DNA from 2 places in the Prevotella sp. P4-98 genome. Region 2 is predicted to be linked to the other one. Evidence: riboswitches for the same ligand, from Rfam matches in the RefSeq annotation. Region 2 holds a riboswitch; the other holds the start of a gene.
The links. A riboswitch is a leader RNA that binds a small molecule or an ion and turns the genes downstream of it on or off. The one in region 2 is predicted to bind thiamine pyrophosphate.

Region 1: linked by a shared signal. The riboswitch ahead of thiD (bifunctional hydroxymethylpyrimidine kinase/phosphomethylpyrimidine kinase) and the one ahead of CIK96_RS10495 (TonB-dependent receptor) in region 2 are both predicted to bind thiamine pyrophosphate.

What each region holds. Positions count from the first base shown of each region.
Region 1 covers NZ_NPJC01000001.1:4,737-8,158, reverse strand. The annotation lists gene CIK96_RS00045 (M64 family metallopeptidase) at 1-1,070, shown strand, start outside; TPP riboswitch at 1,200-1,298, shown strand; gene thiD (bifunctional hydroxymethylpyrimidine kinase/phosphomethylpyrimidine kinase) at 1,393-2,208, shown strand; gene CIK96_RS00035 (thiamine phosphate synthase) at 2,205-2,834, shown strand; gene thiC (phosphomethylpyrimidine synthase ThiC) at 2,850-3,422, shown strand, end outside.
Region 2 covers NZ_NPJC01000062.1:23,227-26,648, reverse strand. The annotation lists gene pckA (phosphoenolpyruvate carboxykinase (ATP)) at 1-29, opposite strand, end outside; gene upp (uracil phosphoribosyltransferase) at 256-912, shown strand; TPP riboswitch at 1,453-1,559, shown strand; gene CIK96_RS10495 (TonB-dependent receptor) at 1,603-3,422, shown strand, end outside.

The DNA of each region.
Region 1 (3,422 bases), on a different contig from region 2:
GTGCCGGATGGTACGGTCGGCGTCATCATCTCGACCAACTGCCTTTAGAAGGCAACGGCGACATCACCATGAAAGATGCAGCCACAGGAACCGTCATCTACCGCCACTCCTTCTCCACCCTCTTTCAGGAATGGCTCTCTACTGCCGAAGCACGGCAGACCAGTCGGTCATTTGAAAACGTATTCCTCGTTCCCTACCCCCGCCAAGCTGTAGAGATCACCGTCACCCTGCGCGACTATCATGCCCGCACCATGGCATCGATGACCCATCGTGTCAATCCCACCGACATCCTCATCCGTCGCCAGCACCAACAGAGCCATTACACCACGATTCATGCTGCTGCCGACACCGCCCGATGCATCCATGTGGCTTTTGTTGCCGAGGGCTACACCGTCGGACAGATGGATCAGTATCTTGCCGACTGCCGTGCAGCCACCGAGGCGCTGTTTCGCCACGAACCATTCAAGCAACTGCAAGATCGTTTCAATATCATCGCCATCCAATCGTCTTCCCATGATACAGACGTCAGCCAACCCGGTAAGAACATCTGGCTCGACACCGCCCTGGGAAGCCATTTCGACACCTTCTATTCCACACGCTACCTGACCACCCTGCACCTCAAGCGCCTTCACGACCTGTTGGCAGGAACACCCTACGAACATATCATTATCCTGGCGAATACAGCCCACTATGGCGGCGGAGGCATCTACAATTCCTACAACCTCTGTTACACGCGTGGCCAACAGTTCCTTCCTGTGGTGGTTCATGAATTCGGTCACTCCTTTGGCGGTCTTGGCGACGAATATCCCTACGGTGACGACGACCCCATGTATTTTGCCGATACCGAACCCTGGGAACCCAACCTCACCACCCACACCACGCATCCTGCCAAATGGCAGAAACTCATCGATGAAGGACGCGCCTCGCTGGTAGAGGGTGGCGGCTATCTCACCCATGGCGTATGGCGCGGACAGGAAGATTGTCGTATGCGCACCAACGAGCACCCCGACTTCTGTCCCGTCTGCCAAGAAGCCCTCACCCGCCTCATCAAGTTCTATACCGAAAAATAAACCGAAACTGGTTTCCGTCCGACAGCGATCCAACACCCATTGGGTCGCTGTCGGTGTGAATAAATCTTAAATAACAGACCATCATCATCATTATCTGTAATTTTTCACTACCTTTGTATCATACTTACAAGAAGAAATAAGGGGTGCGTCACGATTGTGTTGCTGAGATTATACCCATAGAACCTGATGCAGGTAATGCTGCCGAAGGGATTGCTTCTTTTTTCTCGCCTTGATGGTTCAGGCAGAAATCCAGAAGCTGTTTCTATTCCGTATCGTCTTTGAAAGTACGTCAGCAGATGTACCTCAGAAAAATGAAAACAAAATGAGGTATATTAGCGTACTGACCATAGCAGGATCCGACAGTTGCGGTGGAGCCGGCATCCAGGCAGACCTCAAGACCATGTCGGCCTTGGGCATTTATGCCGCTACCGCCATCACATCCGTCACCGTTCAGAACACCACTGGCGTGCAGGCGGTGCAAGCCATCCGTCCAGACATCGTAGCCGGACAGATCAAGGCGGTTATGGACGACATCGCCCCAAAGGTAATCAAGGTGGGAATGGTCAATAATGCAGAGATCATCCGTGCCATTGCCGACACCCTCTCCCCTTATCCCCATGCCACATTGGTGATCGACCCCGTTATGGTTTCTACGAGCGGGGCGCTACTCATGCAACCCCATGCGGTTGAGGCATTCTGCCAACGCCTCCTCCCCCTATGCACCCTGCTGACTCCCAACATCCCCGAAGCCGAAGTCCTCTCCCACACCTCCATCCGCAGCATAGACGACACAGAACGTGCCGCCCGCCACATTCTGCAACTCGGTTGCAGGGCGGTACTCATCAAGGGCGGACATCTGGAAGGACAGGCCAAGACCGACGTACTCTACCAAGCCGACACCCCTCCGTTGTCATTCTCCCATCCCACCGTTACTACGCGCAACACCCACGGCACGGGTTGCACCCTATCCTCCGCCATTGCCTCATTTATCGCCCGTGGCTCATCCCTTCCCGAAGCGATACAACAGGCCAAGTGCTACCTGTCCTCTGCCATAGAAGCCGGCAAGGATGTCAACATAGGAAGGGGCAACGGCCCAGTAAACCATTTGTTTAACCCAGAAAAGCTAATCATACAATGATACAGTTTATTACACACACCAACGACCGTTACGACTACGTAGAAGGAGCACGCCTCGCCTTGGCAGGCGGATGTCGCTGGATCCAGCTCCGCATGAAAGACGCGCCGAAAGATACGTTCCTGGCGGCAGCCACAGCCATCGGCCAACTCTGCCAGACATATCATGCCACATTCATCCTCGACGACCATGCAGAATGGGTACAGGAGGCAGGTGCCGACGGCGTACATCTCGGCAAGAACGATATGCCCGTGAATGAGGCACGCAAACTCCTGGGCAGCCGATATGTCATCGGCGGCACCGCCAACACCTTCGACGATGTCGAACGACTCTACCGCGATGGAGCCGACTACATCGGCTGCGGTCCGTTCCGCTTCACCACCACCAAACAAAAACTGTCCCCCATCCTCGGTGCAGACGGTTACCGCCGTATTGTCAGTCAGATGAAGCTCCACCACATCACCATCCCTATCGTAGCCATTGGCGGCATCTTGTCCTCCGACATCCCTGACGTCATGGCAACTGGAGTCAGCGGTATTGCCGTAAGCGGCGCCATCCTCAATGCCGACAGTCCTGTGGAAGAGATGCAACGTTTCATCCGTCTTACAGAGAAAGAAATAGCCAAATAACTCAATATAAAAGAAATGGAAACAAAAATCAAGATCAATTATCCATCTTCCGAGAAAGTCTATCTGCAAGGAAAACGCTATCCGGAACTGCGCGTGGGTATGAGAAAGGTAAACCTCACCCCCACCGTCACTTTCAAGGGCGATGTGCGCCATGAAGAAGCCAATGCCCCCGTCTATGTCTATGACACCAGCGGACCGTACAGCGACCCCGATATGGCTATCGACCTGAAACAGGGACTCCCTAAATTGCGTCAACCGTGGATTGACGGTCGCAAGGCGGGAGAGACACAGATGTACTTCGCCAAACAGGGCATCATCACGCAAGAGATGGAGTATGTGGCAATACGCGAGAACATGAACTGCGAGGAATTGGGCATTACCACCCACATCACCCCGGAATTTGTCTGCAAGGAGATTGCTGAGGGACGTGCCGTAATCCCAGCCAACCGCAAGCATCCCGAAAGCGAGCCGATGATTATCGGTACCAATTTCCTGGTGAAGATCAATACCAATATCGGTAATTCCGCCACCACATCGGGCATCGAGGAAGAGGTGGAAAAGGCCGTATGGAGTTGCAAATGGGGCGGC
Region 2 (3,422 bases):
CCATACTGTGTCAAATCTAACTTTGCCATAATAATGAAAAATATTTGAGTTTGAAATTACTATTATCCGTTTTACGGCGCAAAGTTACAAAGAATTCCGAATTTACTGGTCGGCTTTTAGTTTTTTTAGCGTTTAGATGGGCCATTTTTTGGTTAAAGTAGTTAAAAATGGGTGGTCTCGCAAATAATTGTCACGCTGACTTTGCAAAATTCCGCGAACATTTCTTATCTTTGCGGTCAAAAACCGAAGCAATCTATGAAAATTATCAATTTCGATGAAGAGAACAGCGTGATGCACCTCTATATGGCTGAATTGCGCGACAAGAATCATCAGCGCAACCGTCTGTTGTTCCGTAATAACATCAAGCGTGTGGGTGAGTTGATGGCTTATGAGATATCTAAGACGCTCGATTACAAGTTGAAATCTGTTACCACACCGTTGGGCATTTGTGATATTCAAGTGCCTAAAGATGAAATTGTTGTAGGTACAGTATTGCGTGCGGGATTGCCTTTCCATGAAGGATTCCTTCAGGTGTTTGACCGTGCAGAGAATGCTTTTGTGTCTGCCTATCGCATGTACACCAACCGCGAGCATACCGAAGTGGGCGTTCATACCGAGTATATGGCATCGCCCAGCATTAAGGGCAAGACTTTGATACTTGTTGATCCGATGCTGGCTACAGGTGGTTCGATGGCTGCTGCCATTGAAGCGCTTTACAAAACAGGTAAGCCTCGCAAGATACATATCGCCAGTGTGATAGCTACACAAGAGGGAATTGATACCATTCGTCCTGTGTTGCCCGACGATGCCACTGTTTGGTGTGCCGCCATTGATGCCGGAATGAATGAACACAAATATATCATTCCTGGCTTTGGCGACTGTGGCGACCTTTGCTACGGTGAGAAATTATAATCCTTTGGCACCATTGTCTGCATTGGACAATGGTGCTTCTATCTTATAGTTTGGCGTGCTACGCAACCGATAGGTGCGTACTCATGGCATCGGCAGTATTGCCACACGTTGGGAGGTGTGGCAATACTGCTTACACCTATTATATAATTATAAGGATGGGGAGTGGTGTGTGTAGTTTTGACGATTATTGGAATGGTAAGACAGTTTCATGTCAAGTATTGATGACCTCTGTGGACTTTATGTCAATGCAGCCGAACAGTTTGTGAGATTCGCAAAAAGTGAGAAGAGTGTACTCAAGTTTACCCAATCTGCCGATTTGTAATGATAGCTCCCGAAATCGTAGTAGAGCAAATCGTGGTCAATCCTGATAACTCCCGTTATAGTTACTTTGGTAACGGTTTCTCCTTGTAGGCTTTGTCAGGAAGAAGTGGTGGAGGTCGTGTGTTCCTCTTTGTTGCGCACAAGGTGCTCATGCTCAAAAAAATAACAATAATTTTGCAGTTTCAATTATTTATAGTAATTTTGCAATCGGTTAGCAGAGCGCTAACTAAGGGGTGCTACCTACTCGTAGAAGAGACGGAGGCTGAGAACATACCCATAGAACCTGTACAGGTAATGCTGTCGTAGGAATTTTCCTTGGACTACGTTCTTTCCCCCTTTATATAGTTTAAGGTTTATAACAAACATTCAATGAAAAGATTAAACAGGATTGCATTCAGTGTGGTGTGCTGTGTTTTTGCCAGTCAAGCCGTATGGGCACAAGCCACAATCGACACCGTCAAGGTGCACCAGCTGAATGAGGTAGTAGTAAAAGGTGTACGTGCAGCCAAGGAAGCTCCTTATGCCGTAGCCAACATTAAGAAATCAGAACTCCAGCAATTTTCTCGTACAGGAAAGGAACTCCCATTCCTCCTTTCGCGCACACCCGGCATCCTTGCATGGGGTGAGAATGGATTGGGCACTGGTACCAGCTATATGCGTATTCGTGGTGCTGCAGGTAGCCGCATCAATGTCACCCTCGATGGTGTAGCCCTTAACTCTCCTGAGGATCAGACCGTGTTCTGGGCCAATATGAACAGCTATGCCGCTCTTTTGGGTAGTGTGCAGATTCAGCGTGGTGTTGGTTCATCTACCAATGGTGATGGAGCCTTTGGTGGTAGCATCTCTATGGCTACTGCTTTCCCATCGCTTATCCCTACCGCAGAGGTGACAGGTTCGTTTGGTAGCTTCAACACCTATAATACAGGTGTCAGCTTCTCAACAGGTTTGTTGGGCAAACACCTGATCTTCGACGGTGCCTATCATGAGACCGCTACCGATGGCTATATCGATGGAACATCAGGACGATCAGGTTCTTACTATGGTGGACTGACATGGCTTGCTGACAATTTCAAGGTGAGCTACAAGAATATCGGCAACTTTGAAAAGACCGGCCAGGCATGGAATGGTGTGCTCGCCAGCGACTATGACACCAACTTCACGTTGATGAGCGATGGTATCTATACCTATAAGGATATGGATGCTGCTGGTCTCGGGAAGTTCAATATCCTGACAGCAGGATTGGTGCGCAACGGCAAGGGCGACTATACCATCGTGCCTTACACCATGCGTGATGGTAGTCTTTGGAACAAGACCACCGACAATTTCTATCAGAACCACAATATCCTTTCTGCTGTTTGGACTCCCAACGACCATTGGAGTCACAACTTTGCCGTACACTACACCTATGGTTATGGCTACTACAACGAGTTCAAGAGCCAGTCGAAATTTGCTAAGTTTGGTCTCACCTTCTATGATGCAGACGGCAATTTCGTAAAGCGTTCCGACTTTGTGCGCAAGAAGGGGCTGACCCAGCACACCTATGGCATCGTTTATAACACCAACTACAAGGATGAACACTGGGATGTTATTGGCGGATTGAACCTTCAGCAGTTCCGTGGCAACCACTGGGGCTATCTCACCTATATTGCCAATCAGGCAGCAGAAAACCAGTTCTTAGGCAGCAATGGTCAGTATAAATACTATGATTCTGATGCCCATAAGTATGACTATAGCGCCTTTGTTAAGGCCAACTATCGTTTTGCCGACAACTGGAATGTATTTGCCGATTTGCAGTTCCGTCGTGTAGAATACAAGACCGATGGTGTCAACGATAAATTTGTGGAGCAGGCTGACGGTACCTATAAGAACCAAGTATTGGACATCAACGAGAAATACAATTTCTTCAATCCGAAGGCAGGTATCAGCTATACCAACAATGGTCATAAGGCTTATGCTTCTGTAGCTTACAGCAATCGCGAACCTGAGCGCAACAACTATACCGACAACTACAACTATCCATTCCCAGAGCAAGAGAAGTTGCTCGACGTAGAGTTTGGCTATCAGTATCAGGGCAGCAACTGGCATGCCGGTGCCAATTTCTACTATATGGGTTATGACAACCAGTTGGTACAGACCGGTCAGCTGAGCGACATCGGTGAGGCACTCACCACCAATGTGAAAGACTCCTA